Regions from separate parts of the Arthrobacter sp. ISL-69 genome, predicted to be linked through region 2. Evidence: riboswitches for the same ligand, from Rfam matches in the RefSeq annotation. Region 2 holds a riboswitch; each other region holds the start of a gene.
The links. Region 2 has a riboswitch for thiamine pyrophosphate ahead of thiD (bifunctional hydroxymethylpyrimidine kinase/phosphomethylpyrimidine kinase). Riboswitches for the same ligand answer to the same signal wherever they lie in the genome.
Positions count from the first base shown of each region.

Region 1 (5,232 bases), on a different contig from region 2:
CGAATGCTTTCCCTGGTAATCGTGGCCCTGGTCACCGTGGCCGCAGGCTTTGTTGTCTGGGCCAACGACCGGCGGCACGCGAAGTACGGCATCGCACTGCCGGCGGGAGTGGCTACCGCCGTGGGGATGCTGAGCTGGATCATCTTCATGGCCGCAGGGCTTGGCTACCAGCCCGGCCTGACGTGGATTCCGTGGGTGCTGCCCATGGTCCTGGGCACCGGGGCGGCACTCGCCGCCGCGGTGTACCTGGGCCGGAAGCGCGCCCTGCACGACACCAGGCAGCTGACGGCCGCGCTGAGGCTCTAGGGCTCTAGGGCCGGGGTCCGCGGTCCGAAGGCGGCCGGCTACAGGTCCGGTTCGTGGCCTTCCTCGGTGCACAGGCAGAGCCGGTTTCCCTGCGCATCCGTGACCACCACCCAGTTGGGTGCGTGGTCACGGTTCATTAATGCCCCGGTCGCCGCGGTTTTCTCCAGCGCCGGGCCGGATTCCGCCATGCTCCGGTGGATGTCCAGATGGAAGCGGTTCTCGTTGGGGGCGGCGGTTTCCTGGAACGAGAGCCCCGGCCCGCGGCCGTAGGGGTCAGCGAGGTCCCCGTACCTGCCTTTCCGGTAACCAAGGGCTGTCCGCCAGACTTCGGAAATCTCGCCCGGGTTGGCAGTGTCGATGACGATCTCCACGGTCCGGTACAGCCCCGGCTCCGCGGCGGCCCCTGCAGCAGCGGCGGCCTGGCTGACAGCTGCCGCGGCGGCGACGTCACGCTGCGTCACCTCGGTGCCGGCATCATGGGACGTGTAGCGGATGAAGACCCGGTTGTAGCGCCAGTCCAGGTCCGGGTGGTGGTTCTGTTCCTCGGCCAGGCGCCCGACGGCGGCAATCAGCTCGAGCGCACCGGCCGCCGTTGGCGTTTTGTAGACAGTCACGAGGCCGCCCAGCCGGTATCTCCAGTCGGGAAGGTCCGCCAGCGCGGCGTCAATCCGGGGTCGGGTAAGAACGTCTTCCTTGCCGGTCACCGTTGGCTCCCTTGGATGGTCTTGGACTGCCTAGAGGAACTCCGCCCGGCCTTCCATGGCCGACGACGCAAGAGCGTGCTCGCGGCGCGGAATCCGGCCGGCCGCTTTCGCCAGCCTACCGGCGATGACCGCGTGTTTGAAGGCCTCCCCCATCATCGCCGGATTCTGCGCCCGGGTCACCGCTGTGGCCAGCAGGACGGCGTCGCAGCCCAGTTCCATGGCGAGCGCAGCATCGGACGCGGTGCCGATGCCGGCGTCCAGCACCACGGGAACGGATGCCCGGGAAACAATGAGTTCGATGTTGTGCGGGTTCAGGATGCCCAGACCGGTACCGATGGGTGAGCCGAGCGGCATCACAGCGGTGGCTCCGAGGTTCTCCAGCCGCAGCGCCAGCACGGGGTCGTCGTTGGTGTAGGCGAACACCTTGAACCCGCGGTTGACGAGTTGCTCGGTGGCGTCCACCAGCTCCACGGCGTCCGGCAGGAGCGTGTGTTCGTCGGCAATCACTTCGAGTTTGACCCAGTCCGTTTCCAGCGCCTCCCGCGCCAGTTCCGCCGTCATGACTGCGTCCCTGGCCGTGAAACACCCGGCGGTGTTGGGCAGGACCCGGATGTTGTGGTCCACCAGGAGCTGGAACAGCGAGCCTGTTTCGGCCGGCGAGTAGCGGCGCATGGCCACCGTGGTCAGCTCCGTGCCGGACGCGATCAGTGCCGCCCCCAGCCCGTCCAGGCTGGGCGCACCGCCGGTGCCCATGATCAGCCGCGACCCCAGCGGAACACCGTCCACAATGAAGGGGTCCGCCGCCTGCTGTGCATGTGCCGCGCCGGCAACCGTGGTTCCTGCCATGATGCTCAACCTCCCTGTACCGCTGTAACGAGTTCGACGTCGTCGCCCTCGGCGAGCGCCGTGACGTACCACTGGCTGCGCGGCACTACCTCGGAGTTCCTCGCAACCGCCACTCCCAGTTTCTGGCCGTCGGCAGCCTGCCCGTTGGGGGCGAGGTTCCTGCCGGTGACCTGGCTGATGAGGGTGGTGACGGACGCGCCGTCGTCGACTGCGTGGGCCGTGCCGTTCAGTTTGATGTTCATGCTGTTTCCTTGTTCGGGTCAATTGTGACTGTGGTTGCGGACGGTGCCGGAAAACGGGAGAACCGGTCGGGCCGGAACGGCGCCCAGCGCGGATCGGCGTTGCCGTCCATCAGCTGCCTGCAGATGGCAGCGGCCGCGGGCGTCAGCAGGACGCCGTGACGGAAGAATCCGGTGGCAATGATCAGCCCCCCAATGTCCCGGCCGGTGCGGGCGTCCGCGACCCGCCCCAGCAGCGGCGCGTTGTCCGGCGTTCCCGGACGGGCCCTCGCGGTGGCTTCCAGGAGCTCCAGTTCAGCGACGGCCGGCACCAGCACCTGCGCGTCGCGGAGCAGCTGGTAGACGCCGCCGGCTGAAACGGCGGCCTCGGCAGGTGCCGCTGGTCCTGTGCCGGTGCCTTCAACGCCCGCAGCGGCGAGGGCGTCTTCGCGCTGCGTCGCCCCGATCACCACCGTTCCGTCCTGCCGGGGAACGATATAGACGGGGATTCCGTGGACCATGCCGCGGACAGTTGATGTCACCAGCGGCTGCAGGTAAGCGGGAACACGCAGGCGCAGGATGTCGCCGTACACCGGGCGGAGCGGCAGCCTCAGGCCGGTTGGCAGCCCGCCCAGGGCCGCAGACCCCAGCCCGTTGGCAACGATGGTCTCCCCGGCGTGCACGGTGCCTCCCCCGGCCAGGCTGACCCCGCTGACCCGCCCGTCCTCCCAGAGCAGGCCGGCGGCCCGCTCATGCACGGCGGATTCTGCCAGGGACTCCGCGATCAGGGCGAGGAGCCGGCGGGGGTCCACCTGGTGGTCGGCCGGAATGTCGAAGGCGCAGGAGATCCCGGGGCTCAGCAGCGGTTCGCGGGCCCGTGCTTCCCTGACTGTAAGAGGTTCCACTGTGAGGCCGCTTGCCCGCTGGACTCCCCGCAGGTCGGCGAGCGCCCGGCGGTCGGCGGCGTCGGCCCCTACGGCCAGGGTCGACGTCGTGAGGTAGCCGGTGCCGGTGGCTCCGCCGCCGGTATCCCGCGCCTCGAGGCCTGCGGCGAAGGCGGGCCACAGACCCGAGGAGTGAAGCATGAGTTCCAGGAGCTGTTCCTCCTGGTAGTGGAGTTCGCTCACTGGTGCCAGCATGCCGGCGGCGGCCCAACTGGCGCCCGTCCCCGGTGCGTCGTCGATGAGCACCACGGACCTGCCGGACTGCCGGGCTTCCCACGCGATGCCGTGGCCGATGACCCCTCCGCCTATGACGGCGACGTCGGCGCTGATTTCCCGGGTGCGCGCGGCGGGGCGGCCTGCTGCGGGTTGCGGGTTCATTGTCATCCTTCCCTACGCCGGTACTAACCGGATCAGGTCAAGCGGTCGGCTCTGACGCCCTCTCAGCCCTGCAGCTTTGTGACAGCTGCAGCGGGCTCCCGCGGTACCACCCCAGTTTAGAGGAACTAGGCTGGTGCCATGACCGAGCACGCCGTCCTCACCAGCGCCCGCCTGTACCTCTGCACCGATGCCCGCACCGACCGGGGCGATTTCGAAGACTTCGTCGATGCCGCCTACGCCGGCGGCGTTGACATCATCCAGCTCCGGGACAAGAACCTGGAGGCCGCCGAAGAGCTCGAGCTGCTTGAAGTGCTGGAGGCTGCGGCCCGCCGCCACGGCCGGCTCTGGTCGGTCAACGACCGCGCCGACATAGCCTCGCTCGCCGGCGCCCCGGTACTCCACATCGGGCAGAAGGACCTTCCCCTGGCTTCGGCCCGGAAATTCCTCGGCGATGACGCCGTGATCGGCCTGTCAACCCACAGCCCGGAGCAGATCGACGCCGCCATCGCCGCGGTTGCCGGTCCCGGCGGACTGGACTACTTCTGCGTAGGGCCGGTGTGGGCCACTCCCACCAAGCCGGGCCGGGCCGCCGTCGGCCTCGATCTGGTACACTACGCGGCCGGGGCCAGCGGCAAAACAACAGACAAAACAGCTGACAGCGCGGCTAAAGGGACCGTTGGCGGTCCGCTGCTGCCGTGGTTCGCCATCGGCGGCATTGACCTGGGCAACGTTGAACAAGTGGTGGCTGCCGGAGCGCAGCGCATCGTAGTGGTCCGCGCCATTACCGAAGCCGACGACCCGGCCGCAGCGGCCAAGTCGCTGTTGGCGGCGCTCGACGCCGGCCAGCAGTACAGCTAGCCGGTCAGGCCGAGCTGCGTCATACGCCGTGAATGGTTCCCCGCCAGGCCGGAGATCAGCCCGCTGACCAGCTCTTTCGCTGCGGCGTTGTCCTCGCCGCCGATCAGGCTTGCCAGGAAGGCGTGCTCGTAGCTGACGCGCTGTGCCTGGGTCAATGCTTCGCCCAGCAGCCGCCTGCCCCAGAGCGCAAGTCTCGACGCGAGCCTGGGGTCATCGGCCAGGGCGCCTTTGAGCCGTTCGCGGAGGACCTCGGTGGTCGCTTCGGAGTCCTGGATCTGTTCGATGAGTTCGCGCGTGGCGGCATCCACATACTGCGAGATGGCCCGATAAAAGTCGGCTGAGACCGTGTCGATGACGTAGGCCTTCATCAGGGATTCGAACCAGTCCCCCGGGCGCGTCCGGGAGTGGAAGTAATCCACGGCAGCCTGGAACGGCAGCATGGCGTCCTCGGCGTCGATGTTCATACTGGCCAGCCGGGAGCTCACCAGCTCGTAGTGCCGGAACTCCACCACGGCAATCCTGCCAAGCACGGCACGGTCGTGGAGGGTGGGCGAATGCCGCGCGTCCGCTGAGAATCTCTCGAAGGCCGACAGCTCCCCGTAGGCCATCATTCCGAACAGGTCTGCCACGAAGCGGTTGTAACGAGCGGTGTCAGCCGGGGATGAGCTCATCAGTCAAGACTAATGGCGCAAATCGAGCTAATCTGACTTTCGTGTCACATCATCGCCTGACTCCAAGTGTCCACGAGCAGACCAACCGTCTGGCCGAGGCGCTGCACGCGCTCCGGACGGAGTTGGAGCTTCCCGGCCCCTTCCCTGATGATGCCCTTCAAGATGCGCTGGCGGCCATTGCGGAGCACAAGATGCCTGACTTCGACCTCACGGACGTGGAATTCGTGACCATCGATCCCCCTTCCTCCACGGACCTGGACCAGGCCCTGTTCATTGAACGGTCCGGCGGGGGCTACAAGGTGCTCTA
Region 1 is NZ_JAGGPO010000018.1:449,628-454,859, reverse strand. It holds gene J7I79_RS14540 (hypothetical protein) at 4-306, shown strand; gene J7I79_RS24780 (4a-hydroxytetrahydrobiopterin dehydratase) at 345-1,010, opposite strand; gene J7I79_RS14530 (thiazole synthase) at 1,041-1,856, opposite strand; gene thiS (sulfur carrier protein ThiS) at 1,862-2,098, opposite strand; gene thiO (glycine oxidase ThiO) at 2,095-3,402, opposite strand; TPP riboswitch at 3,389-3,508, opposite strand; gene thiE (thiamine phosphate synthase) at 3,535-4,254, shown strand; gene J7I79_RS14510 (ferritin-like fold-containing protein) at 4,251-4,925, opposite strand; gene J7I79_RS14505 (RNB domain-containing ribonuclease) at 4,967-5,232, shown strand, end outside.
Region 1: linked by a shared signal. The riboswitch ahead of thiO (glycine oxidase ThiO) and the one ahead of thiD (bifunctional hydroxymethylpyrimidine kinase/phosphomethylpyrimidine kinase) in region 2 are both predicted to bind thiamine pyrophosphate.

Region 2 (5,232 bases):
TGAAGAGCCCGCCACCGCGGAGGCCAACCCGGTGGGCGCGCTCTTCCTTGAGCCCGGCTCGGTCACTTCCATGATTTTCCAGGCACCCGACCTGAGCAGCGTGGTCCGCCCGGCCACGCCCCCCGCGGTCACCCCCGCTGCGGCCGAGGAATCTGACGAGGAAGAAACCGGCGACGACGGCGATGCTGACGCCGGCGGCGCCCGTCGCCGGCGCAGCCGCGGACGCCGCGGCCGCAGCCGCGTGACCGAACGCGAAGCGACCGGCGAGGCCGAAGACGCCGAGGGCGCCGAGGGCGCCGCTGACGAGGACGCCGATGAGGAGTCCACCCGGACTGCGGAGGACGGCGTGACATCCCGCCGCCGTCGCCGCCGCCGCCGCGGCGACCAGGATCTTGAGCTCACCGGAGGGGAAGGCGACGACCCGCCCAACACCGTGACCCGTGTCCGTGCCCCGCGCGCCGCCAGCGAGGCGCCCGTCAACAACCGCGTAACATCCGTCAAGGGCTCCACCCGGCTGGAGGCCAAGAAGCAGCGCCGCCGCGAATCCCGCGACACCGGCCGCCGCCGCACGATCATCACCGAGGCCGAGTTCCTGGCCCGCCGCGAATCCGTGGACCGCCAGATGATCGTCCGCCAGCGCGACGACAGAATCCAGATCGGCGTCCTCGAAGACGGCGTCCTGGCAGAGCACTTCGTGTCCAAGACCCAGCAGGACTCCCTGATCGGCAACGTCTACCTGGGCAAGGTACAGAACGTGCTGCCGTCGATGGAAGCCGCCTTCGTGGACATCGGACGCGGCCGGAACGCCGTGCTGTACGCCGGTGAAGTCAACTGGGACGTGGTCAACCTCGAAGGCAAGCAGCGCCGGATCGAGAACGCACTGAAGTCCGGCGACTCCGTGCTGGTCCAGGTCACCAAGGACCCGGTCGGCCACAAGGGCGCCCGCCTGACGAGCCAGATTTCGCTGCCCGGCCGCTACCTCGTCTACGTTCCCGGCGGTTCCATGACCGGAATCTCCCGCAAGCTGCCCGACGTCGAACGCAACCGCCTCAAGCGGATCCTCAAGGACCGCCTGCCGGAAGATGCCGGCGTCATCGTCCGCACTGCAGCCGAGGGCGCGTCCGAGGAAGAGCTCACACACGACATCAACCGCCTGCGCGCCCAGTGGGAAGGGATCGAAGGCCAGGCAACGTCCACCAAAATCCTCGCTCCGGAACTGCTCTACGGCGAACCTGACCTGACCATCAAGGTGGTCCGTGACGTCTTCAACGAGGACTTCTCCAAGCTGATCGTCTCCGGCGAGGAAGCCTGGGACACCATCGAGGCCTATGTCACCTACGTGGCTCCGGACCTCGTGGGCCGGCTCGAGAAGTGGACCAAGGACACGGACATCTTCGCGGCCTGGCGGATCGACGAGCAGATCCACAAGGCACTCGACCGGAAGGTCTTCCTGCCGTCCGGCGGTTCCCTGGTCATCGACCGCACCGAAGCCATGACCGTGGTGGATGTCAACACCGGCAAGTTCACCGGCAGCGGCGGCAACCTCGAGGAAACCGTCACCAAGAACAACCTGGAAGCGGCCGAGGAAGTCGTCCGGCAGCTCCGGCTCCGCGACATCGGCGGCATCATCGTCATCGACTTCATCGACATGGTGCTCGAATCCAACCGCGACCTCGTGCTTCGCCGCATGGTGGAGTGCCTCGGCCGCGACCGGACCAAGCACCAGGTGGCCGAAGTGACCTCGCTGGGACTCGTGCAGATGACCCGCAAGCGGATGGGCACCGGGCTGCTGGAAGTCTTCGGCGAGCAGTGTGAAGCCTGCGCCGGCCGCGGCATCGTCACCCACGACGAGCCCGTGGAACACCGCCGCGCCAACGTTGTGGCCGCCGAGCATCACGTACCGCGGACGGAGAGCCAGCCGGCCCCGCGGACGGAGCGCAAGAGCCGCCGCCGCGGCAAGGGCGGTCAGGCTCCCGAGGCCGCTCCGCTGACGCCGGCCGCGGTACATTACGAGCCCACCGATGCCGAGCGCCACGCCAAGGCCGAAGCTACCCGCGCGGCGCTGGCCAACATAGCCGCCGCGGCGCACGCCGCCCACCTGCACGACGCCGAGACCGGCCATGCCGCCCCGGCGGCTGCTGCTGCCAAAGCGGCAGGGCAGGCCCACGCTGCCCAGTCAACGCCGGCGCAGTCCGCTCCCGCCACGGCGCGGCCGGCCAAGGTGTCCGACGCCGAGGCGGCTGCCGCAGGGCGGCCGGCTGCGGTCCTGACCTTCGGCGGCGAAAAGGTTGCGCTGCCGTTCGTTGAGCACGCAGGGGAATCGCCGGCCACGGGCGCGGCGCTGACCCTCGACCGCCTGGCCGAGGCGTTCGCGCACCTTGGCGGGCCTGCAGCGGCTGAGCGCCCGGCGGCACCGGCTGAGCAGCCGGTTCAGGCGGTCCAGGCCCCGGCAGCCCGGGTTCCGGCTACGCGGGCCCCGGCAGTCCAGGCTGCTGAAGCCGACTACACCGACCACACTGCGGTGCAGGGCCGGGCGCGCCGTCCGCGCCGCAACCGGAGTGCGAGCCGTGCCCAGGGCGCAGCGAACGAAACGTCCGTGGAACACCACGAGACGGCTCCGGTGGCCGCGGCAGGGCATACCCACGAGGCCAAGGCACCGGAACCGGCAAAGAAGGATGCGCAGGCAAAGGCTCCGGCCAGCGCACCGATCATCCTCGGCGTGGGAGTGCCGGCCTCCGAGCTCTGATCCACCAGCCGACTGACACCGCGGGTGCGGTCCGAACCGGGCGTAGTAATACGCCGGATTCGGGCCGTACCTGCGAGTCCGTTAAAGGAAAACAGCTAGGCTGGGGGACTGACACGGGGTGCCGCGCACAGGGCCGGCTGAGATCCACACCCGTTGAACCTGTCCGGCTAGCACCGGCGAAGGGATGTCTCCTTTGTCTTCATCATTCCTGCCCACCCCCGCCTCCACAACGGGGGCCGGATCCACCCTGGACGCCGCCCTGCGCGCAACCCCGCGGGTGCTGGCCATCGCCGGATCGGACCCGTCCGGAGGGGCGGGGATCCAGGCGGACCTCAAGAGCATTGCCGCCAACGGCGGTTACGGCATGGCTGCCATTACCGCCCTGACGGCACAGAACACCCACGGCGTCCGGGCCGTCCACGTTCCCCCGGCGGACTTCCTGACCGCCCAGCTTGAGGCCATCAGCGAAGACATCAGCATCGACGCCGTCAAGATCGGCATGCTGGGTGACTCCGCGGTGATTGCCGCCGTCCGCAGCTGGCTGGTAAAGGCCCGTCCCGCCGTCGTGGTCCTGGACCCTGTTATGGTGGCCACCAGCGGGGACCGGCTCCTGCAGGAGGCCGCCGAAGCGGAACTCCGTGAACTCCTGCCACTGGCCGACCTGATTACGCCGAACCTCGCAGAACTTGCGATACTCCTCAACGAGCCCCTCGCGGGCGACCGGGAGGCGGCACTGGCCCAGGGCAAACGGCTTGCCGCCCAGGCCGGCACCACCGTGCTGGTTAAGGGCGGACATCTCGACGGCGGGGAATGCCCCGACGCGCTCGTCAACACCGAAGGGCTGCTGGCCCACGATGTTGTGGTGGTCGACGGCGGCCGGATCGCCACCCGGAACAGCCACGGGACCGGTTGCTCCCTGTCGTCGGCCATGGCCACCGTGCAGGCAAGGCTGGGGGACTGGGAGTCGTCCTTGCGGGCAGTGAAGCCGTGGCTGCAGGGGGCGCTCCGGGAGTCCGGAGTGCTGGACGTGGGAACGGGCAACGGCCCGGTCCACCACTTCCACCATCTGGTGCCCAGGGGCCAGGACGTTCCGGCGGAAGGCCAGTTCGCTGCAGTACTCCGGCAGGACGCAGGACCGGACCTGGATGCCATCTACGGGCTGGACTTCATCCGCGCACTGGCCGACGGTTCCCTCACGGAACGCCACTTTGCCTATTACCTTGCCCAGGACGCCATCTACCTGAACGGCTACTCCAGGGTGCTGTCCCGTGCTGCCGCGATCGCCCCCACCGAGGCCGAGCAACTGTTCTGGGCACGGTCGGCACAGCAATGCCTCGAAGTCGAGTCCGAACTGCACCGGACGTGGCTGAGTACCCGGACTGTGGACTCCGGACTGGGGCCGGTGACCAAGTCCTACGTGGACCACCTGCTGGCCTCGTCTGTTTCCGGTAGCTACGGAGTGCTCGTGGCAGCGGTACTCCCGTGCTTCTGGCTGTATGCCGAAGTGGGGGCCACGCTGCACGGGCAGTTCCTGGCCGCCGGATCGCCGTCCGGCCACCCGTATGCCGAATGGCTGCGGACGTACGCGGACGAGGAGTTCGCCGCCGCCACCCGGCAGGCGGTGCGGATCACCGACGACGCCGCCCGGGCCGCCTCGGAAACGGAACGGGAGGCCATGCGGCTGGCTTTCCGGCAGTCCTGCCGGTACGAGGTGGAGTTCTTCGACGCGCCGCGCCTGCACGCTGAACCGGAAAGCCTTCCAAAGCCGGTAGGATAGTGGGGCACGGTTCCGGAAGTCGTTGCAGTGGCAGGCCGTAAAACACGGAGTGTCGCCTATCACGTACTACCACCGGAGCCAGCCTCATTTGCGGCCGAAGGCAAAATTAGCGTATTCTAGATCTTCGGTGCTTACGCCAACACTTGGGTTATGACCCCGGATAAGACTGTTTGGAATTACAAGCGGAATTGTTCGTGGGATAACTCATGGGTTCCCCCGGGGAATCCACCGGCGTTGAGGCACAGCGTGAGCCAGGCCAAACAATTGGACCCAGGTTCCGCACGCAAATCTAGTAATAAACGTCGAGAGAAGTGAGTTCCCCAGTGGTGTACGCGATTGTCCGCGCAGGCGGCCGCCAAGAGAAGGTTTCCGTTGGAGACTTCGTTACCCTGAACCGCGTCCCCGGTGGAGCCGGCAGCACCATTGAGTTGCCCGCACTGCTCCTGGTAGATGGTGACAAAGTCACGTCTGCCGCTGCGGACCTGGCCAAGGTAACGGTTACGGCTGAGATCCTTCAGGACCTTCGTGGTCCGAAGATCGTCATCCAGAAGTTCAAGAACAAGACCGGGTACAAGAAGCGCCAGGGTCACCGTCAGGAACTGACCAAGGTCAAGATCACCGGTATCAAGTAACCTTCCGTTACTTTTCAGGTTTTCAGCAGATTCCCCAGAATTTTTAAGGCAGGCATTTCAAATGGCACATAAAAAAG
Region 2 is NZ_JAGGPO010000024.1:77,528-82,759, reverse strand. It holds gene J7I79_RS17765 (Rne/Rng family ribonuclease) at 1-2,746, shown strand, start outside; TPP riboswitch at 2,851-2,948, shown strand; gene thiD (bifunctional hydroxymethylpyrimidine kinase/phosphomethylpyrimidine kinase) at 2,931-4,523, shown strand; gene rplU (50S ribosomal protein L21) at 4,847-5,155, shown strand; gene rpmA (50S ribosomal protein L27) at 5,217-5,232, shown strand, end outside.

Region 3 (5,232 bases), on a different contig from region 2:
TTCGACTTGACACACAGCGGGCCGGTCAGGACGACCAGACGTACAACCCGGTTCGGGCGTTGGGGTCCACACTGCCGGCGAGCTGGGCCAGCCTCTGGACATAGCCGCGGGCCTCCTCGGACCCGAAGGGCATGTCCTCCTCCGCCGCCCACCTGGCCGCCACATCCTCCAGGATGTCGCCCTCCCCCTCGGTCTCATAGCTGAGGAGTTCCGCCAGCGCCCGGACCATGGCCGCCGGCACGCCCAGCAGTGAATCGCTGGCCACATCCACCATTGCCAGTTCGTAGTCCGCGCCCGCCGCGTGCACCGCCGTGCCGGCCAGGTCGCCGAGCTGTTCAATTTCAAAATCGCTGATGTCCGGAATCCGGAGCGCCTCCGGAGCCGCAGGCCCCCCGCCGTCGAGTACCCCCGCGCGCTTGAGGGCCTCATCGTGGGTGGAAACAAAGATTTCGGTGAAACCCATGGAAATCATCCTCATTCCGTCTGCGGTGTGATGGTCCTGACGGGCAGCTTTGCGGCTGCCCGGGGCCTTCCGGATTCAGCCTAACCCAGATGGACGTGCTGGTCAGCGCCCCCTTAGCGGACCGCGACGCGGATCCGGTTGCGCCACGGATCCTCGAACCGCAGCTCCGCCCCCGTGTGGTGGGGCTGGACGCCGGCCACCCGCAAACGGTCAGCGAGCGCGCCGACGTCGTCGCCCTCGGGAACTTCGATCAGGACTTCACCCAGGCCCAGCGTGTCCTGCCGCGGCCCTGCGCCCCTGCTGTTCCAGACGTTCATGGCCATGTGGTGGTGATAGCCGCCAGCCGAGACGAACAGGGCCTGTCCGTGCCATCCTGCGGTTTTCTCGAAACCAAGCGTGCCCACGTAGAAGTCGTGCGCTGATTGCACATCGCCAACTTGGAGGTGGACGTGCCCGACGCCGGCCCGCGTCTCCCGCTGACCGCTCACTGCCTCCTCGGTCAGGTGTTCCTGCAGGAACCTCTGCGGCGGCAGGGCAAGGCTGTCCATGACCACGTTGCTGCCCTCCCAGGACCAGGCCTCACGCGGGCGGTCCCAGTAGAGCTCGATGCCGTTGCCCTCCGGGTCGCTGAAGTAGAAGGCCTCGCTGACAAGGTGGTCCGCGCTGCCCGTGAACAGCCCCGGTTCATACCGGGCCGCGGAGGCCACCGTGGCAGCGAGCGACGGCCGGTCCTCGAACAACAGCGCTGTATGGAACAGTCCGGCCTCACCCCGGGCGGGAAGGTTCAGTCCGGGGGCCGGCGCCAGGTGGACCAAGGGCCTTCCGCGCCGGCCAAGGTACACGCCGCCATCCTGCTCGGCCACCGGCTCCAGCCCGAGCGCCCGCTGGTAATAGTCCGTCATCAGCTTCATGTTGCCCACTTTGAGCATCACCGTGCCCATGGCGAGATCGGCGGGCAGCAGGTCCTTGCTGCTGGATTCTGTGGTCATGGCAACTCCAAACTCCCGAAACTCCGCCACCGGCATCCGGCGACGATTACATAGAGTTAAATTACTTGAAGCTTCAATTTATTCCTAGCGGAGCTGAGTGCCCCGAAGCACGATGTGTTTGAGATCCCGCAGCGTCGCCGGACTGGTCCGGGGGTCCTGTGCGCACAGCACGACGTCGGCACTGGCACCTTCCGTAATGCCGTCGGCTCCCAGCCATTCCCGCGCTGCCCATGACGCCGCGTCCAGCGCCGCTTCCGCCGGCAGGCCGGCCGCATGGAGCGCGTGGATCTCGTCCACGATCCGTCCGTGGCCGATGACGCTGCCCGCATCGGTCCCGGCGTAGATCGGCACGCCCGCTTCGTAGGCTTCCAGGATCCGCTCGTTCCGCCGCTGCCACAGCGCCCGCATGTGCGCTGCGTAGCGCGGGAACTTCGCTTCGGCCCGGTCGGCGATCTCCGGAAAGGTCGCAATATTGATGAGCGTGGGCACAATCGGGACGCGCTGTTCCACGAACCGGGGCAGGTGCCGCGGGAGAAGGCCGGTTCCGTGTTCGATACAGTCGATGCCGGCGTCGAGCATGTCATCCAGCGTGTCCTCGGCGAAACAGTGCGCGGTCACCCTGGCGCCTTCATCGTGGGCGGCGCGGACAGCGTCCCGCACCACGGCGGCGGGGAACGACGGCGCGAGGTCGCCGGCGCCCCGGTCGATCCAGTCCCCCACCAGCTTGACCCAGCCGTCGCCCGCGAGTGCCTGCTTCCGCACTGCCTCGACCAGGCCGTCCGGTTCAACCTCGACGGCGAATCCCCGCAGGTAGCGGCTCGTCCTGGCAACATGCCGGCCGGCCCGGATGATCCTGGGCAGCTCGGGACGGTGCTGGAGCCAGCGCGTGTCGTGCACGGCGCCGGCGTCGCGGACCAGCAGGGTACCGGCGTTCCGGTCCGTCATGGCCTGCTCTTCGGCCAGGGACTCGGTAACGTCCCCGACGGGTCCGAGTCCGATGTGGCAGTGCGCATCCACCAGGCCCGGCAGGACCCAGCCCTCCAGCACAACATCGGCGGGAACGGCCGGCCGCTTGAACGTCAGCCTGCCGTCGACAGCCCAAAGGCCGTGCCGTTCCTGGTCCGGGGCGGTGAGCACGGTCCCGCTGAATTCGATGATGCCAGCCATGTTTCAAGCCTAGTCCGGCGGGCTGCCGCCGCCGGACGTGAACGCCATGTGACAAAGGGACTGCCCGGCCCTGTGGTAGCTTCGTTTACGACCACACGGGTGCCCTTGCAGGGGCTGAGATCGGGCTGACGCGGCCTGCGACCGTTGAACCTGTCCGGGTAATGCCGGCGAAGGAAGTGAGTATTCCATGAATACACAAGAAACACAGCTGATCCCTGCCCAAAACGACACCGACTCCGGCAAGTCAGGCACGATTGAAACGCAGTCCCTGAAGTCCCATTCGTTGGCGTTCATCGCCGACGAGGCCACCGGGATCAAGGTGCCGGTGACCGAAATTGCCCTGGAGGACTCTCCGGGCGGCGCCGCCAACCCCCCGTTCCGGGTGTACCGGACAGCGGGGCCCGGAAGCGATCCCGTGGTGGGCCTGGAACCGTTCAGGACCCGGTGGATCGAAGCCCGGGCCGACACCGAGCCCTACAGCGGCCGGGAACGGAACCTGCTTGACGACGGCAAGTCGGCAGTGCGCCGCGGCGCCGCATCCGCGGAGTGGAAGGGCGCGCAGCCCGTGCCCCGCCGCGCCGTCGAAGGCAAGACTGTCACACAGATGCATTACGCACGGCAGGGTGTGGTGACGCCCGAGATGCAGTTCGTTGCCCTCCGCGAGAACTGCGACGTGGAGCTCGTCCGCAGCGAAGTGGCTGCCGGCCGCGCCATCATCCCCAACAACATCAACCACCCGGAATCCGAACCGATGATCATCGGCAAGGCCTTCCTTGTGAAGATCAATGCCAACATCGGCAACTCGGCAGTTACCAGCTCCATTGCCGAGGAAGTGGACAAACTGCAGTGGGCCACCCAGTGGGGCGCCGACACGGTGATGGACCTGTCCACCGGCGACGACATCCACACCACCCGGGAATGGCTCATCCGCAACTCCCCGGTCCCGATCGGTACGGTACCGATCTACCAGGCCCTGGAGAAGGTCAACGGCGAGGCGAACGCCCTCACTTGGGAGATCTTCCGGGATACCGTGATCGAGCAGTGCGAGCAGGGCGTGGACTACATGACCATCCACGCGGGGGTTCTCCTCCGCTACGTACCGCTCACGGTCAAGCGGGTCACCGGAATCGTGTCCCGGGGCGGCGCCATCATGGCGGGGTGGTGCCTGGCGCATCACCAGGAAAACTTCCTGTACACGCACTTCGACGAGCTGTGCGAGATTTTCGCCAAGTACGACGTCGCGTTCTCGCTGGGCGACGGACTGCGGCCGGGTGCGACGGCTGACGCGAACGACGCCGCCCAGTTCGCCGAACTGGACACCCTGGCCGAACTGACGCAGCGGGCCTGGGAGTTCGACGTGCAAGTGATGGTGGAAGGCCCCGGCCACGTGCCGTTCCACCTGGTCCGCGAGAACGTGGAACGCCAGCAGGAACTGTGCAAAGGCGCCCCGTTCTATACCCTCGGTCCCCTGGTCACAGACATAGCCCCGGGCTACGACCACATCACCTCGGCCATCGGCGCCACGGAAATCGCCCGCTACGGCACGGCCATGCTCTGCTACGTAACACCCAAGGAGCACCTCGGGCTGCCGAACAAGGACGATGTCAAAACCGGTGTGATCACTTACAAGATCGCCGCCCACGCCGCCGACCTCGCCAAGGGCCACCCCGGCGCGCATGAACGTGACGACGCGCTGTCCAAGGCCCGGTTCGAATTCCGCTGGCGGGACCAGTTTGCCCTGTCGCTGGACCCGGTCACCGCGGAAGCGTTTCATGACGAGACGTTGCCTGCCGAGCCGGCGAAGACTGCCCATTTCTGTTCGATGTGCGGTCCCAAGTTCTGCTCGATGCGCATCAGCCAGGACATCAGGGACGAATACGGTTCAGCCGAGGCCCAGACGGCCCTTGCCGAGATGGCTGCCGGCATGCGTGAGAAAAGCAACGAATTCCTTGCCGCGGGCGGCAAGGTCTACCTGCCGGAGCTTAACCTTCCTGCCCCGAAGGGGCCGGGCCCGCGCAGCACTGCCGGTGAAGGAACCGCTAAGACGCCTGTGAGTGCTGACGCCGGCTGATCTCTGCGATGAACGACCGGATGAACCGGTCGCCCTCCACCGAGTCCTGAGGCCGGTGTCCGCCCGCGGCAACGCGGTGCAGGGCACCGGTTTCGCGCAAGTAGCCGGCGATTTCCTCATAAAGCGGTTCCCAGCCTCCGGTGAGCACCAGGGTGGGGACTCCGGGCACGATCTGAAGCGGAGCCTCCCACGGAGGTGCCTGCAGCCGGAGCCGGCGGGCAGCACTCCGCGCCTCCGGCGTCGCCGGGTTGTCGCTGTGCACGGAAAACGCCCGCCGGACGAACTCCCGCTGGAAGTCATCATCTCCGAGCCGGTGCCGCACATCAAACAGCGGCTGCATCAGGGCACGGTGTGCGGCGGTCGCCGGCAGTTCGGCGGTCAGGGACAGGCAGGCGGGCTCCACGAGCGTGAGGGAATGCACCAGGGCCGGTTGTTCGACGGCCGCCATCATGGCCGCGATGGCACCTTGGGAATGCGCCACAACATGCCCGCCGGCGGCGCCCCGGCCCTCGTCCGCCAAAGCACCCAGAACAATGTCGGCG
Region 3 is NZ_JAGGPO010000015.1:18,234-23,465, forward strand. It holds gene J7I79_RS09925 (hypothetical protein) at 26-463, opposite strand; gene J7I79_RS09930 (VOC family protein) at 577-1,452, opposite strand; gene J7I79_RS09935 (amidohydrolase family protein) at 1,537-2,619, opposite strand; TPP riboswitch at 2,705-2,812, shown strand; gene thiC (phosphomethylpyrimidine synthase ThiC) at 2,807-4,690, shown strand; gene J7I79_RS09945 (alpha/beta hydrolase) at 4,659-5,232, opposite strand, start outside.
Region 3: linked by a shared signal. The riboswitch ahead of thiC (phosphomethylpyrimidine synthase ThiC) and the one ahead of thiD (bifunctional hydroxymethylpyrimidine kinase/phosphomethylpyrimidine kinase) in region 2 are both predicted to bind thiamine pyrophosphate.